DNA from 2 places in the Shewanella psychrophila genome. Region 2 is predicted to be linked to the other one. Evidence: riboswitches for the same ligand, from Rfam matches in the RefSeq annotation. Region 2 holds a riboswitch; the other holds the start of a gene.
The links. Region 2 has a riboswitch for cyclic di-GMP ahead of sps_RS12690 (glycosyl hydrolase family 18 protein). Riboswitches for the same ligand answer to the same signal wherever they lie in the genome.
Positions count from the first base shown of each region.

Region 1: it holds a riboswitch for cyclic di-GMP, as region 2 does, so the genes downstream of both, gbpA (N-acetylglucosamine-binding protein GbpA) here and sps_RS12690 (glycosyl hydrolase family 18 protein) in region 2, are expected to answer to the same signal.

Region 1 is NZ_CP014782.1:5,392,404-5,400,415, reverse strand. Features, by position in the region: gene sps_RS23540 (cobyric acid synthase) at 1-16, shown strand, start outside; gene cobO (cob(I)yrinic acid a,c-diamide adenosyltransferase) at 196-849, shown strand; tRNA gene sps_RS23530 (tRNA-Leu) at 1,490-1,576, opposite strand; gene sps_RS23525 (cobalamin-binding protein) at 1,738-2,562, shown strand; gene sps_RS23520 (MAPEG family protein) at 2,716-3,099, shown strand; gene sps_RS23515 (cytochrome b) at 3,275-3,844, opposite strand; gene gbpA (N-acetylglucosamine-binding protein GbpA) at 4,060-5,481, opposite strand; cyclic di-GMP riboswitch class I at 5,547-5,645, opposite strand; gene sps_RS23505 (rhodanese-like domain-containing protein) at 6,199-6,549, opposite strand; gene sps_RS28590 (hypothetical protein) at 6,585-6,758, opposite strand; gene sps_RS23500 (efflux RND transporter periplasmic adaptor subunit) at 7,182-8,012, shown strand, end outside.
Region 2 is NZ_CP014782.1:2,937,449-2,945,460, reverse strand. Features, by position in the region: gene sps_RS12695 (M24 family metallopeptidase) at 1-1,188, shown strand, start outside; cyclic di-GMP riboswitch class I at 1,581-1,700, shown strand; gene sps_RS12690 (glycosyl hydrolase family 18 protein) at 1,850-4,441, shown strand; gene sps_RS12685 (glycoside hydrolase family 19 protein) at 4,580-6,280, shown strand; gene sps_RS12680 (FKBP-type peptidyl-prolyl cis-trans isomerase) at 6,351-6,821, opposite strand; gene sps_RS12675 (Ig-like domain-containing protein) at 7,248-8,012, shown strand, end outside.

The DNA.
Region 1 (8,012 bases), 2.5 Mb from region 2:
GATCTTAGGGAGCTAAGAATTAGAACCTAGGAGTCATAAGTGGTAAGTAAGAGCTTTAAAACTCGAAACTTTTTAGTCTTATTTTGAGCCCGAGACTCGAAGCTGCTTTATCTCTGCCTTGAACTTATAGCTTACAGCTTTCTTGGCTTGCTCCTGAGCTTAAAACTTATAGAAATATGGAAATATGGAAATAAAATGACAGATAATAACGAAAATACAAACTCAACGAATGAAGAAAAACAGATGAGCCAAGAAGAGAGAAAAGCCCAGCGTCATAAGCAGAGACAACAGAGAGTCAAGGAGACTGTCGATGCCAAGATTGCGGCGGCTCAAGAGGAGAAGGGCATACTCTTAGTGCTGACAGGCAATGGTAAAGGCAAGTCTACCTCAGGGTTTGGTACTATTGCGCGCAGTGTCGGTCATGGCAAGAAATCTGCGGTGGTGCAGTTTATCAAGGGCAACTGGGAATGCGGTGAGCGCAGCTTACTCGAAGGAGCCGGGGTCGAGTTTCATGTAATGGGGACTGGCTTTACCTGGGAAACCCAAGATAGAGACAAAGATACTCAAGCCGCAGAAAGTGCCTGGGAAGCTGCCGAGGCTTTATTGAAAGATGAGAGCATAGATTGTCTTATGTTAGATGAGCTGACTTATATGGTGAGCTACCACTACTTAGATGTTGAGCGAGTCATTACGGCGCTGAAGAACAGACCTAAGATGCAGCACGTGATCGTAACGGGTAGAGCATGTCATAGAGCGATTATCGAGCTGGCAGATACAGTGAGCGAAGTGCAGCCGATTAAGCATGCGTTTGATAATGGAGTAAAAGCTCAACCCGGCTTCGACTACTAAAAATGGCTATTGTCGCTGAAAGCATAAGCTGACATAAAATAAGCACACCTTGACATAAACACTCCCTATGCGGTTGATAAATATCATTATTTATTGCATTCGGAAGGCTAGGTTTGTTCTACGCAAACCTTTTGTTAAACACTGTTATATCAGTAGTTTGAATCATATAATGACAAAGCAATTTGTCATTATATGGTTATATTTTATGTCAATCTATGGTTGTATTTTTCAGTTAAGTCATTGAAGGTTTGAATCGGCCTATGTCGATTTATGCTTACAGCTACAGCTACAGCTACAGCTATGCTAGCTTCTGTGGCGTTATTGTTTTCATTTTTGCAATCCACCACGTAGAGCCTTCGGCGGCTTTTGGGTAGGGGGCCGTCATCTGCTCTAATAAAGAGTCTTCAACGTTTCTAATAAAGAGTTTTCAACGTCTCTAATAAAGAGACCTCAAGGTCTCTAAGCGAATAGTCAAATGCTCAGGGGCTAGTACTTTAGTTGACTGTTTAAGAGGTTCTCTGTGAAAGTACTGGTTCGGATTCTTAGAGAGAATCTTGGTGAATACTTAGATAAATCTAGGTCGATTTGGGGATGATTTTTAGAATGAAACGAGATAAGCACTTGGATATTAAGATAAGTTTGGTACAGATGGAGAGACTTGAACTCTCACGCCCTTACGGGCACTAGCACCTGAAGCTAGCGTGTCTACCAATTCCACCACATCTGCATTGCTACGAGTTGAAAATACCTGATTAATACATCTATTTTTCAACTGCTTGCAAGTCTGATAGTACTGCTCTATGTTATTGCTGTCAATCAATCTCAGCTTAATAGATGTTGGTCTGTTATTGAATGATTTTGCTATGTGTATTTTTATAAGAGAAGGTAATGAAAGCTATCAAAAGAATCGTCTTGTTATTGGCTGTGTGTCTGCCAGTGTTTTCAATTATGGCCGCGCCCGCTAAACGTGTCATTGCGTTATCGCCACACTCGGTCGAGATGCTGTATGCCATAGGCGCGGGAGACTCAATACTCGCGACCACAGATCATGCCGACTTTCCAAAATCGGCTCTAGATATTCCGAGAATCGGCGGCTACCATGGCATTCAGATAGAGCGGGTGCTTGAGCTGGAACCTGACTTAGTCGTGGTCTGGGGAAGTGGTAATAAGGCCGAGGATCTACAGCGATTAAAGGATCTGGGGCTTAATGTGTATAACAGCGATCCTAAGACGCTGGAAGCCGTTGCCGATGAGCTGAAGGAATTGGGAGAGCTAACAGGTCATCAAGCCGAGGCAAACAAGGTTGCAGATGATTACCTTACTGGGCTCGAGGCTCTGCGCAAAGATAATCTGGCCAAGTCTGAGGTAAAAGTCTTCTATCAACTCTGGTCAACTCCCTTGATGACTGTGGCTAAAAATAGCTGGATCCAGCAGATTATCGGCGTCTGTCATGGCGACAATGTCTATCTGGATGCGGCCAGTGATTATCCTCAGGTGAGCCTGGAGAGCGTATTGCTGAAAATGCCAGAAGTTATTCTGCAGAGTCAGGATGAAGGCAATGTCTTAGGTGTCGACTGGAGTGAGTGGCAGGAGATCCCAGCAGTTAAGAACCAGCATATATATCAGCTCAATGCAGATCTGTTACACAGAGCCGCACCGCGTGCACTCCAAGGCGTGCAAGCGCTGTGTGATGCGTTAGATAAAGCGAGATAGTAACTGAAAGTTGTAAGTTTTAAGTCGTAAGTAAGAGAATCTTTTAGATTAGTTTTGAACTCGAGACTCGAGTCTGCTTTGAACTTATAGCTTACAATTTTCTTTGCTTTAACCTTGGACTTAAAACTTAAAACTAAAAGGACTTTGTTCCCTATGACTACTTTACTTATTTGTATGTTTATTGCCATGTTGTTGCCTTATTTGGCTAAAGGGCCGGTGGCCTGGGCTATGGCTAAAGCGGGTGGCTATGATAACGCACACCCTAGAGCACAACAGGCTAAGCTAACTGGTTTCGGTGCTCGCGCAGTGGCGGGGCATCAAAATGCCTTCGAGTCTCTATTGATTTTTGGAGCAGCGGTAATGACTGTGATAGCCACGGATAATGTTAACGACACCGTTGTAACTTTGGCCATAGTGCATGTGATAGCCCGTGTTGCCTATCAGCTACTGTATCTGCTCGATAAAGGGACGTTACGTTCTCTGGCTTGGTTTGTGGCTGTGGTTTGCTCATTCGGTATATTTTTTCAGGCATTTTAATCACTCTTGGTAAAGCTGAGTGAGTCTAATGGCATTGTCAGTGGGCTCTTAAATAGAGAGAAAAGCGATCTTAATGATCGCTTTTATTTGGGTTGTACTAGGCTAATTACGCCAGCACAACATCAGGATCTATCTATCTTGTCGACTTAAATATTTATATGTAAGTGAAACTAATTTAAATGGTTTCACGAAGTGTAAATTTAGGTCCTAGCATGCGGATGAGTACATTATTTTTCTCTACTAAGTGATGCTTAAGCGCCGCAGCGATATGAACTAGCACAAATAAAGCTAAACAGATGCAGCTGTATCGGTGAACCATAAAAAATAAATGGTTTATTTCAGGTGTTTTCACAGGATTTTGTAATTCAAGTAACCAAAATATTTTAAAGCTACTTTCTAGCATTAGAAAACCTGATAAATAAACGATAAGCATGTTTAAATATAAAATTGAATGAACAAGTTTGGCTATTTTTTGTTGTAGTAATGGAAGATCACAGTTTGAAGTTGGCTCATATCTGAAGTGTGACCATATCCAGCGAAATATAAATATTATTGCGACTACCCTGGCTAGGGATACGTTGATATCTCCAATGAAGTGATACACGTTAGGATAGGCATCTTCGAGTAAGAACATGGTATATCCAGCAATCGTATTATAAATAATGGTAAGCGCAACTACCCAGTGAAAAAATCGAGTTAATAAATCAAAATGAGTCTGTTTGTTTTTTAATGATGAATGTGTCATCGCTATTTCCTTAAATTAGATAAGAGTACGAAATAGATGTGAACGTCTCCGATTTATAACTGAAGGCTATGCCGCCCTCAGCACTATCTTCGAAGTTTTGAATTGTGCATTCGTTTTATATCGATTGGTATTAGTCTAGATATTTGTTCATTAGGCATGAAAAAAGCGATCTTAATGATCGCTTTTTATGGGCATTTCACATCTTAAATTTAAAGCTAGTTCGTTTGATCCCAAGCATCGGTAGAGTTACTACCTACGCCAGGTTCATACTGTGAAGCGTTCTCATTCCAGATGTTACACCAGCCGCTATATGGAAAGCCTTTACATTGATAGATCTGATTATTTTTGGGTTGAAACACTTTAGTGCCTTCAACATAAGAGCCTAATCCTTCAGGGAAGCTATAGTCATATTCCCCAGAGCTTGGCTCTTTAAACATGATGTCTAAGTTTTCACGCACATATTCACCACCATTTTTAGGGCTGGCGATGATCTTAAGGATATGATGGCCGACCTCAGCGTTTGCTATCGGCATAGCGAAACTGTGGCTGGCATTATCTTCGATGATCTCATGGACATAGGCCAGTGGTGTACCAGCATGGTTGGTTAAGGTTGCGTTTACGACCATGGTATCGCCGAAGACGGCTGCATCGAAGTTTATATTTACAGCTTTGTCTATAATGTCATAGCTGCTTTCTACACCTGTGATATTCACCTCAAGGTCGGGAACCAATTGATCTATCTGGATCTGCACACTAGTCAAATTACTGCTCTTTTTGACGTAGACCTGATTTGTGCCATATACAGGGATAAACTGACCATTGGCATTGACCTGACCTGCTTGAATATCTGTGTGTTCGGCGTTTATCTTGTTGGCAAGGGCATATGACCAAACATTGGTCTGACTTTGGGAGTCATTGGTGATCTCTATTCGAGTTTGCAGATCGTCACGCTCTCCCTGCTCATCGAATACTCGAGTCATCACGGCATCACCAACTTTTAGATCTCTTGAAGGATATATGGTGCCGGCTTGAGACCAGTCAGCTGGTGTTGCATCATCGAAAGTGACGTCCACTACGTTATAGAAGGCATTGGCTGTATCGGCCACACTCCAGATCCCTAATATGATCTGATAGCCGCTACGCTCAGGAACGGTACATTCATGACTCATGTCGTCTTGAGTCAATTGACCATCACCTGCAATGCTGCAAAAAGGTGTCAGGTCGAAACTGTCTCTGGTTAATGGCTTAGAGGGGTCCCAACTTTGCTTGGTCATGTAATACTCGAACCCCTGATTTTTATGCTTAGCCTTATAATGCCAAGTCATGGTCATAGGGCCTGCTTCCATTTTATTTTTGGTCCAGCGAAGTGGTGTCTGTTCATCTAGTTCGCTGAAGTTCCCCTGTGCTGCACTGGCTATCTTGCCATCGACAGGACCTAATTGAGGGAAGCCTTTGGGTGCCTCAAGGCTCTGGGGTTCATATTGAACTGGACCACAGTCGCTATTCTTACCCAGTTGACACATGTACCCGCGCGCTTCGGCACCCGGAGTTGAAATATAGGCATGAGCCATAACGCCTGTGCTGGCAAGCAGGGAACTTACGGTAACGAGTCGAATGAGATTTTGATTTACTGTCATAAATTCTTCCATTTAAATGATAGATTTGTGAACAGTCAGTTTGGCCTGAAGCGATGACTTCAGTGAGTTGCAACCCCGCTATCTTGGACATTAGTTAACTGACTAATATCTTTAGATCGGAAGCTTTGCGTCCTAGTTTTTCAACTAGTTTGCCAAGTGACTAATATTTGCATTCTTATATCGCAGGGCTTGTGTTTCTTTACCGTACGATTGATTGCAAGCGGGAAACTACAGTTTAAATTTAAATAATTAAAGCTATTTTGTTACTCTCGTTACAATATGTTTCATCTGAATAAATACTCTAAATTAGCGCTTGTTACATTAGTTGGTTTTTGTTGTTTTTTATTCAGTTTGAGAATGTTATTTATCTTGATTGTTTAAGGCGATATAAGTGGTTTTATTATTTTTAAGATAATTATAAGCATCATTAATCGATTTTTTCGTTGATATTTCGGCACTAGTTATTTTTTTGACTTGTGATAGTTTATTCAAGGTTTTCGCTTTTTTACTTGTATAGCTATGTCCGGTTTTATAGTAAGAGCTAAAGTATGCTTAATTAGAGTTCATCGAATTAATCGTTGTTTCTTCAAGAGGGTTTTTATTAATAACAGTATCCATAAGCACTATCTTATTCATGGCTCACTAGTTTAACTATAAAAGCAGCGTTAGTGAGCATGATGAAGTCTATAGATGGTACTTAGGCTCAGACAGAAGCGATTAGTGATGATTGGCTGCGCGCACAGCATCTATTTTGCAGGTGATGGCCCACACATTCTCATATCCTAGTCTCACTAACTGCTCTGCTGCCAGGCATGCTCTGACTCCTGATGCACAATGAACGAAGATGGCCTGTTTCTCGTCAGGATAGAGGTTGAGCATTTTCATCTCTAGTACGCCACGGGGAATAGGAATAGCCCCTTTTACCTCTTGTTGGGCACTCTCGGATGTTTCACGCACATCGATTAATATGCCATTGAGCTCACTGCACTTCATGGAGGCTTCCTGTGCATTAATACCATTGACAGTGCTTTGGGCTTCAGCGATAAGTTCGGCGATTGTTTTTAGCATCTTGGCTTTCCTTCTATGAGTTTAGGGCGTTTGGGTTAGCTGAGTCTGTTTTTCATCACTGCATAATAGAGTACAGGGATCACCACCAGAGTTAATAGGGTGGATATCATGATGCCGAATATCAAACTGATGGCTAGGCCATTAAATATCGGGTCATCGATAATAAACACTGCCGTACTTAGGCTGAATTGATGAGAGCTGGTGGACATATCGAGTACCCAAAACTGATGGATAAAAGTTCATGAGAAAATTCTAATGGACTATTTACGGGCTTGCAATCAGTTTATTAGATAAATGTGATGGACTGTTCGGTGTGCTTGGTAATGAATAGCCAGAAGCCCTTCACTGAGCTAGTTAACGGACAAGGTGTTTATGTGTCCGATAACAAGCCGGACACAAGTAATGACCATTTAAGTAAATGATCGGACACATTTTTGCTCAAATGAGCAAATGAACGGACACTTATTCCATGTGTCCGCGGACACTTTTTGTGTCCGACTTTTAATTTCAATCATAAATCATTGAATGGTAGTGGATATTTTCTTTTGGCACACTCCTTGTATATATCATCGCAAGATTGATTAATTGAAAGATAGTGATACAGCACTCACTAAGCGGACAGGGATAAGATGATGATTCAGGATACCAGCGGACAGGACACTGTGGTTCAGCCAAATATGAGCAAGAAATTAAAGTGGCCTTTAGTGGCCGGGGCGGCAGTGCTTTTAGTTTCCGGTCTGGTTTGGTCAAGTGTCGGCGGCAGTCAGATCAGTGAGTCGATTAAGCGCAGTGAGCTTAGATTTGCCACCTTAGAGCAAGGCACTCTGACCAGAGACATAGCCACTACTGGTAAAATTGTCGCGGCTAACGCCCCCATCCTATACAGCACAGACCAAGGCACTGTGACACTACTGGCTAAGCCTGGCGACCGCGTCGAATTAGGTGATGTGGTGGCCACAATCGAGAGTCACAAGTTGACCAACAGCCTTAAGCAGCAAGAAGCTTTGTTAGAAGGCATGCTGAGCGCATTGGAACGAGCACGCCTCGATGCCCGTCGTGAGCAACTTAAGGCACAGCAAACTTTAGATATGGCCAAGGTCGACCTTGAGGCTGCAGACAGGGAAAGCCGCCGCGGTGATGAGCTTATCGAAAATAAACTTATCTCTAAAATTGATTTCGAGAAGGGTAAAGATGACTTGCATAAGGCCAAGTTATTGTCCGCCCATGCTAAGCAGGAAGCCGAGCTGATGCGAGACACCTTAACCTTCGAAATAAAGAATAAGGCGTCGGAAGTGAATCGCCAGAAATTAGTGGTCAGTGAGCTGGAACGTCAGGTAGCTGCCTTAAATATCAAGGCGCCAGTGGGCGGCATTATAGGTAATTGGTTAACGGAGCAGAAAGCCCGTATCGGTCAAAGCCAACCCATACTCACAGTGGTTGATTTGAGTGCCTTTGAAGCAGAG
Region 2 (8,012 bases):
ATGCAAGAGTTGGCAAAACTGAGTGATATGACCAAGGGCACTAAGCCAATCTCTAAGAGTGAATATGGCGCGCGTATCAAGAAGGCTCAGGAACTGATGAAGTCTCAAGGACTTGAAGCCATTTATATCAATGCTGGTACTAACTTGTATTACTATACGGGTACACGCTGGTATGCTAGTGAGCGTATGGTTGGCGCCATCATTCCTGCCGAAGGCGAGTTGGAATATATGGCTCCGGCATTCGAGGTCGATACACTATTAGGTTATATGGTTATCGAAGGTAAGGTGAATACTTGGCAAGAAGATGAGAGTCCTTTTGCCCTGTTCGGTGAAGTGCTCAAGCAGATGGGCATAGATAAGGGTAAAGTCGGTATCGATGAGTCTGCCGCCTTCTTCATCTTCGATGGTGTCCGTCAGGAACATAGTCAGTTCGATTATGTTAATGCTAAGCCTGTGACAGCAGGTTGTCGCATGATCAAATCTGATACCGAGCTGAGCTTGTTGCAACGCGCTAAAGATATGACTCTTGAAGTACATAAAGCTGTGGCGCGTATTTTGCGAGAAGGCATCACAGTCGGTGAAATTGAAGCTTTCATCAATGATGCTCACAAAGCCGTGGGTGCCCCTGCTGGTTCTTATTTCTGTATCGTGTTATTCGGTGAAGACAGTGCCTATCCCCATGGTGTTAAGTCGCCTAAAGCGCTCGATCTAAATGATACGGTTCTGATTGATACTGGTTGTCAGCTTCAAGGCTATAACTCAGATATCACCCGTACCTTTGTGTTCGGTAAACCAAGCGATCGTCAGCGTGAGATTTGGCAACATGAGCAAGATGCTCAGATTGCTGCATTTGATGCGGCTAAGATTGGTGCAACCTGTGCTAGTGTCGATAGAGCGGCCCGTGATGTGCTGGAAACTGCAGGTTTTGGCCCTGGCTACGATGTGCCGGGCTTGCCACATCGAACCGGTCATGGTGTCGGCTTAGACATTCATGAATGGCCTTATTTAGTGCTTAATGACCAGACCCTTTTGGCTGCTGGCATGTGTTTTAGTAATGAGCCTATGTTATGCGTACCTGGCGAATTTGGCGTGCGTCATGAAGATCATTTCTATATGACAAATGAAGGCCCTGTGTGGTTCACCAAGCCAATGTTTTCCATCGATGATCCTTTTGGGTATGAAGCTTGAATTTAGGTATCTAGTCGAGAGGGGGCGAGTCGCTAAATCTAGTTATTAGAGGCAAAAAATACAGAGCGGGTATTGCCTAGAGTGATCCCGCTTTTTTCTTTGTTTTTATCCGAAGTTTTTCTCTGTTTTAATCCGATAAATTTGTTTTTTCGATGTTATTTTATTCAATGTATTGTCAGTTTTAGTCATCTTTCCTCAAATCGTATTTAGTGAAATATTCCTGTTTAGATATATTCCCCTTCTTAAAATATTGTCAAACGTTAGATTGTTAACTGTTTAAACCATTAATAATCATAAGCTTGTGTTAATGTAAAACTAGGTGTTGCATTTATGTTTAATTTAAGACTATGCTAATTAAGTGATGACAGCGTTGTCATTCACCAGTGCAAATTATGAATGAAAGGCAAACCAATCGAAAGGTTGGGACGCAAAGCCTCCGGTCTAAGGGGATAGTGTTGAGAAGGTCGTTCTCTCAATGTTATCGAAGTACCTATGATAGCGGGGATGTTTCAGGTATTTCTTCGTGTGATGTCTTGATGAAAAGAGCCCTAAACGGTCCGTCATCGAGAGCATCCATGGTATTAAGAATAGGCTAGTATCCTGTTCACGCTTTGTTTGCCTTATTGATTATTTTAAAAATAAAAAGCAATAAGGACACCCTATGTTTAACACTAAAATCTCATCCGCCGCACTCGTCGTGGCTAGCGTACTCGCCTCATCGGCATACGCATCGGTTCCTGGTAAGCCAACTATCGGTTGGGGCGAAACCAACTTTTCGATTATTGAAGTAGACCAAGCAGCCACAGCATATAACCAACTCGTTACCGTTAAAGATGCCGCTGAAGTGTCTGTTAGCTGGAACTTGTGGTCAGGTGAGCTGGGTGAGACGGCTAAGGTGTTATTTGATGGGGTAGAGGTCTGGTCGGGCACTTCTACGGCGTCGGGCGCCGCGACATTTAGTGTCAATCAGGGGGGGCGCTATCAGATGCAGATCCAGCTATGTAACGCTGAGGGATGTACGCTCAGTGATGCTAAAGAGATCATCGTCGCCGATACCGATGGTAGTCACTTATTGCCCTTAGAGACTCAGCTTGGGGAAAACAACAAACCTTACGCTAACAAGTCTGGCAAGGTGGTAGGCAGTTATTTTGTCGAGTGGGGCGTTTATGGTCGCAAGTTTCCCGTCGATAAAGTGCCAGCACAAAACCTTACCCATATTTTATATGGCTTCACCCCCATCTGTGGTGGCGATGGTATCAATGACAGTTTGAAGGAAATAGAAGGCAGCTTCCAGGCTTTGCAACGTGCTTGTAGTGGCCGCGAAGACTTTAAGGTGGCAATACATGATCCATGGGCAGCAGTGCAGATGCCACAAGCGGGTGTTAGTGAATTTTCAGATCCCTATAAGGGCAATTTCGGTCAGTTGATGGCGCTGAAACAAGCTCAGCCCGATCTTAAAATATTACCCTCTGTGGGTGGCTGGACACTGTCAGATCCTTTCTATTTCCTAGGCGATAAAGTTAAGCGTGACCGTTTCGTGGCTTCGGTGAAAGAGTTTTTACAGACCTGGAAGTTTTTCGATGGTGTGGATATCGACTGGGAATTTCCTGGTGGTAACGGCGCGAACCCAAATCTTGGCGATCCCGCGACCGATGGCCAAACCTATGTGCTCTTGATGAAAGAGCTTAGGGCTATGCTAGATGAACTGAGCGCAGAAACTGGCAGAACTTATGAACTAACATCAGCTATCAGTGCTGGCGCAGAGAAGATTGCCCTGGTGGATTATCAGGAAGCTCAGCAGTACATGGATAACATCTTCCTGATGAGTTATGACTTTTACGGCGGATGGTCAAATACAGATCTTAACCATCAAGCGGCGCTTTATGCTGCGAGTTGGAAACCGGATACCAAAAATACCACTCAAATCGGCGTGAATGCGCTACTTGCCCAAGGTGTGACTCCTGAGAAGATAGTCGTCGGTGCAGCCATGTATGGTCGAGGCTGGACTGGTGTAACAGGTTATCAAGATGGCAATCCTTTCACGGGAACGGCAACGGGCAAGGTTAAAGGTACTTGGGAAGATGGCGTGGTCGACTACCGTCAAATTGTGAATGAGTATATGGCTGGTGAATGGCAATATCACTATGATGAGGTTGCCGAGGCTCCCTATGTATTTAAGCCATCTACCGGTGACTTGATCACCTTCGATGATGCTCGCTCGGTGAAGGCTAAAGGCCAGTATGTTACGGCTAATCAGCTAGGTGGCTTGTTTGCCTGGGAGATAGATTCAGATAATGGTGACATCCTTAATGCCATGCACGAAGGACTCGGGCATGGAGAAGGCACTACGCCTCCGGCTAACAAGGCGCCTATCGCCAATGCGGGGAGTACACAAAGTGTCACTGGCCCCAGTGACATAGTACTCGATGGCGGATTGTCACGAGATCCTGAAGGGTTAGCGCTCACTTATGTTTGGAGTCAAACATCAGGCCCGGCAGTGACCTTAGTCAATGCCGATATGGCTCAAACTAGTTTCAGTTTAAATGCTACCGACGCCGATGTGGTTTATGGTTTCTCACTCACGGTTACAGACCCTGAAGGTTTATCTACTTCGGCGACGACTTCGGTGACTAATATGGCCCCTCAAGCTAACCGAGCGCCAGAGGTCTCATTGAATGCCGCTGTATCGGTGGATTCGGCTAAGCAGGTCAGTGTTGGTGCTACTGCCAGCGATGCCGATGGTGACAGTCTTACTTATAGTTGGACAGTGCCAGCTGGCTTAACGGCAACTGGGCAATCATCAAATACCTTAGCGGTGACAGCACCTGCAGTGACAGAAGATACAGTTTATACCTTAAGCGTCTTAGTATCCGATGGTGCACTGGATGCCTCTGCTCAAACTGTGTTGACAGTGAAAGCGCCAACAACTGGCGGCTGTGACTCGAGCGATCCCGATGCTGGTAATCATCCGTCATGGAAAACAGCCATCATCTACAATGGTGGCGATACCGTGAGCCATAGCTGCTTAGTTTGGAAAGCGAAATACTGGACTCAAGGTAATGAGCCAACAGTGACGGCGGGTCAATGGGCGCTGCAGAGTAATGTTGAAATGGGGTGGAATGCTGGAGTGGCCTATAACGGCGGCGAGCAGACAACTCATAATGGACATACTTGGCAGGCTAAATGGTGGACTAAAGGTGAAGAGCCTGGCGTTGCCGATGTTTGGGATGATCTTGGTGTTACAACCAATTAAGTCGTCGTTCTTATTCTCATAAGGGGGAGCAATCCCCCTCTTTTCCTTTGAACAGACCTAAATATCAGATCAGGCATTTGAGCCAGGTTAATCATTATCTATCTTGTGCGTGTGTCTATATTTAGGTGGAGAGTTCCTATGAAACATCATCAATTAGCCATTTCTATCCTAACATCTGTCATGGCATTTCCCCTGTTAGCTGTCGAACCTGTACATTTCACCCAAGCCGAGATTGACGCTAAAGAAGCGGAGTTGACTGACTTTCCCTTGATGCGGGCGGTTAAGTCATCCATAGCGACCAGAGATAACGCTATCGTCGAGGCTGTTACCCCATTAAACGCTAATAATCCAGACAATGTCAGACGCCTCGAATCTGTATTAAGTGAAGCGCAATTTGAATTTCTGTTTCCGGTTCGAGCAGCCGAATACACTTACCTTGGTTTGTTACAATCCGCGGCTAAGTTTCCAGCTTTATGTGGCTCTTACACCGATGCCCGTGATGCTGAAGCAATATGTCGTAAATCATTAGCGACCATGTTTGCTCATTTTGCCCAAGAAACCGGTGCCCATGATAAGTGGATGACAGAGCCTCAATGGCGACAAGGTTTATATTGGGTGAGGGAAGTTGGTTGGGATGAAACCAAGCATGGTGGTTACAATATGGAATGTAATCCTGATATCTGGCAGGGACAGGTTTGGCCTTGTGGTACCTTTGATGATGGCAGCTACAAGAGCTATTTTGGCCGTGGGGCAAAGCAGCTATCTTATAATTATAACTATGGGCCCTTCTCTGATGCCATGTTTGGTGATGTGACAACACTACTGAATAATCCCGAAATGGTCGCCGATACCTGGTTAAACTTAGCCAGCGCAGTGTTTTTCTTTACCTACCCTCAGCCACCTAAAGCTTCCATGTTGCATGTTATTGATGGTACCTGGCAGCCCAATGCCAGAGATGTGCAAAACGGCTTACAAGCCGGGTTTGGCATCACCACCCATATCATCAACGGTGGAATTGAGTGTGGCGCTGGTAGCGAAAAACCTCAGTCCCTCAACCGTATCGAATACTACCAAGCGCTGGCGCAGTATATGGGAGTGCCCATTGAGGCGAATGAGGAGTTAGGCTGTAAAGATATGAAACCCTTTGACACTCAAGGCGCAGGAGCCATGCAGATATACTGGGAGCAGGACTGGTCCTATATCCCGGGTAATCCCAATGGTGGTAAGAGCTATGCTTGTAAATTGGTTGGTTATCAGACGCGTTATAGTGCATTTAAAGGTGGGGATTATGTACAGTGTCTTCAGCATTTCTTCCCGGAGATAGTGATTGATGACTCGGGTACACCAACGGATCCCACAGATCCGGTCAATCAACCACCGCAAGTACTGATCCAAGGTCCCTTAGAGGGAGATGCTGGCACTGTGATCCCACTCTCGGCTGCTGAGTCTAGTGATCCTGAGGGAGGCGCTTTGAGTTACCAGTGGCAGCTACCTGTTGGCGGCAGGGCTCCGGCACTTAATCTAGTGAACCTTGAGTTGACCTTACCAACACCAAGTAGTAGTGAGAGTGTCTCCGTGATGCTCACGGTGACAGATGAGGCGGGGGCGACTGCTGTTAACTCTCATAATGTCTTGGTTAAGGTTAGTGGCGAGACCCCACCAGATGGAGCAAGCCCTTATCAGGCGGGCTACGCTTATGTTGCGGGGGATATAGTCAGTAATGCTGGTGGTTTATATGAGTGTAAACCTTTCCCCTATACAGCCTGGTGCGCGGGAGCAGCATGGGCCTATGAGCCGGGAGTCGGAGCCGCTTGGGAAGATGCCTGGATAGCCAGATAATCATAAGCTTTTGAAAGTAAAAACGCGCCCTGGAGGCGCGTTTTTACTTTTGTAGAGGTCGCGTAGGAGATCAATCTATACTGATAAGCTCAACATCAAAAATCAGCACCGAGCCACCAGCTATTTTACCTGTACTACGATTGCCATAGGCCAATGTGCTCGGAATAAAGAAGCGAACTTTCTCACCTGTTACCATCAACTGTACGCCTTCGGTCCAGCCTTTAATTACCCGGTTTAATGGAAAAGCAATTGGCTCGCCGCGCTCAACCGAGCTATCGAATACTGTGCCATCGACCAATGTACCGTGATAGTGGACGGTAACGGTATCGCTGGCTTTAGGATGAGTCTCGCCGTCTCCCTTGTGCAACACTTTATATTGAAGACCAGACAAGGTTTCGACCACACCTTCTTTAGCTTTGTTTTCTGCTAAGAAAGCGTTGCCTATTTCAATATTTTCCTTAGACACTTTTTGATTGTTCATTGAGGTAAAGAAATAAAAAATGACGCCGGCAATGACGACAATGGCTAAAAGCATTTTCATGAAATAGATCTCTTGATTGAATTAACCCAATGGTACTGATTGGCGGGTATTGGGTAAAGAAACTTTGAGTTTGGATATACTCAGATTTAGCGCTTATTGTGCACCTAAATTACGGGTGTGATACACTTTACGTTAAGCTGTTAATAATTAAGAGAATAAGATGATTCTTTTCGAGTCTTGTTTTGTTTGTGTTTCTCTCGATCTGCTATATTTGCTAGGTGGGTGTCACCTTGGTGTAAATCAGTTGCAACATTTTGGTAGTTGCAATAGCTTTAATAACATCAGTTAGTGTGGTGTTGGTTCTTAAGGGTGTAGCTCGAAAATGGAGACCTGCACTTAACATGACAAGGATGTGAGTGATTGATAACTCCACTTGTGTTTTCTGGATGTACGTTAGGTACTAGCCAGCTTAGATTGGAATTGATAATGATGACAAGCGTCAAATCTCTGCAGCACTTTTTTCTATTTTCCCTACTTCTTCTATTATCGGCCTGCGGCGGAGACAACGACGGTTTCCCTACTGGTGGATGTGGTGGTGAAGGTGATCCATGTCCGGCTTATGCGGTTGAATTAACCGTATCTCCTCAGCTGAGTACCTTAGCTATTGCAACCAGTGAGCAATATTCTGCATCGGCACTTTATAGCGATGGCACACGGGCGGATGTCACCTCTGATGTTATCTGGTCGAGCAGTGCTCCGGATATAGCTGCAATTGCTGCCAAAGGACTTGCAGATGCTAAAATCTCAGGTATTACAACTATCATTGCAACGCTTGTAGCGAGTCAGGCTGGCCCTGAGGTTAGCGACAGTGCAACTCTGAATGTGACAGATGCTGTATTGACGTCACTGACAATAGAACCCGGGCAAGGAGAAACATTAGTAGGGCTAACCCAAGCCTTTAAAGCCGTTGCTCTGTTTGCCGATTCTCATAAACAAGATGTGACAAAATATACCGACTGGAGCGTATCAGAGCCAAGTGTTGCCTCTATTACCAGTGATGAACAGAGCAAAGGTATTGCAACAGGCCTTCTTGTCGGTGAGACTCAAGTGCTGGGCACTTATGCTGGAATGGACGCCGAGGCTTCACTAATCGTGCTGGATTCGGCTGTCGATAAGCTTATTATTAGCCCAATAGATATCTCTTTTCCTGCGGGAACCAGCCAGCAATATCGCGCAGACCTAGTGTTTGAA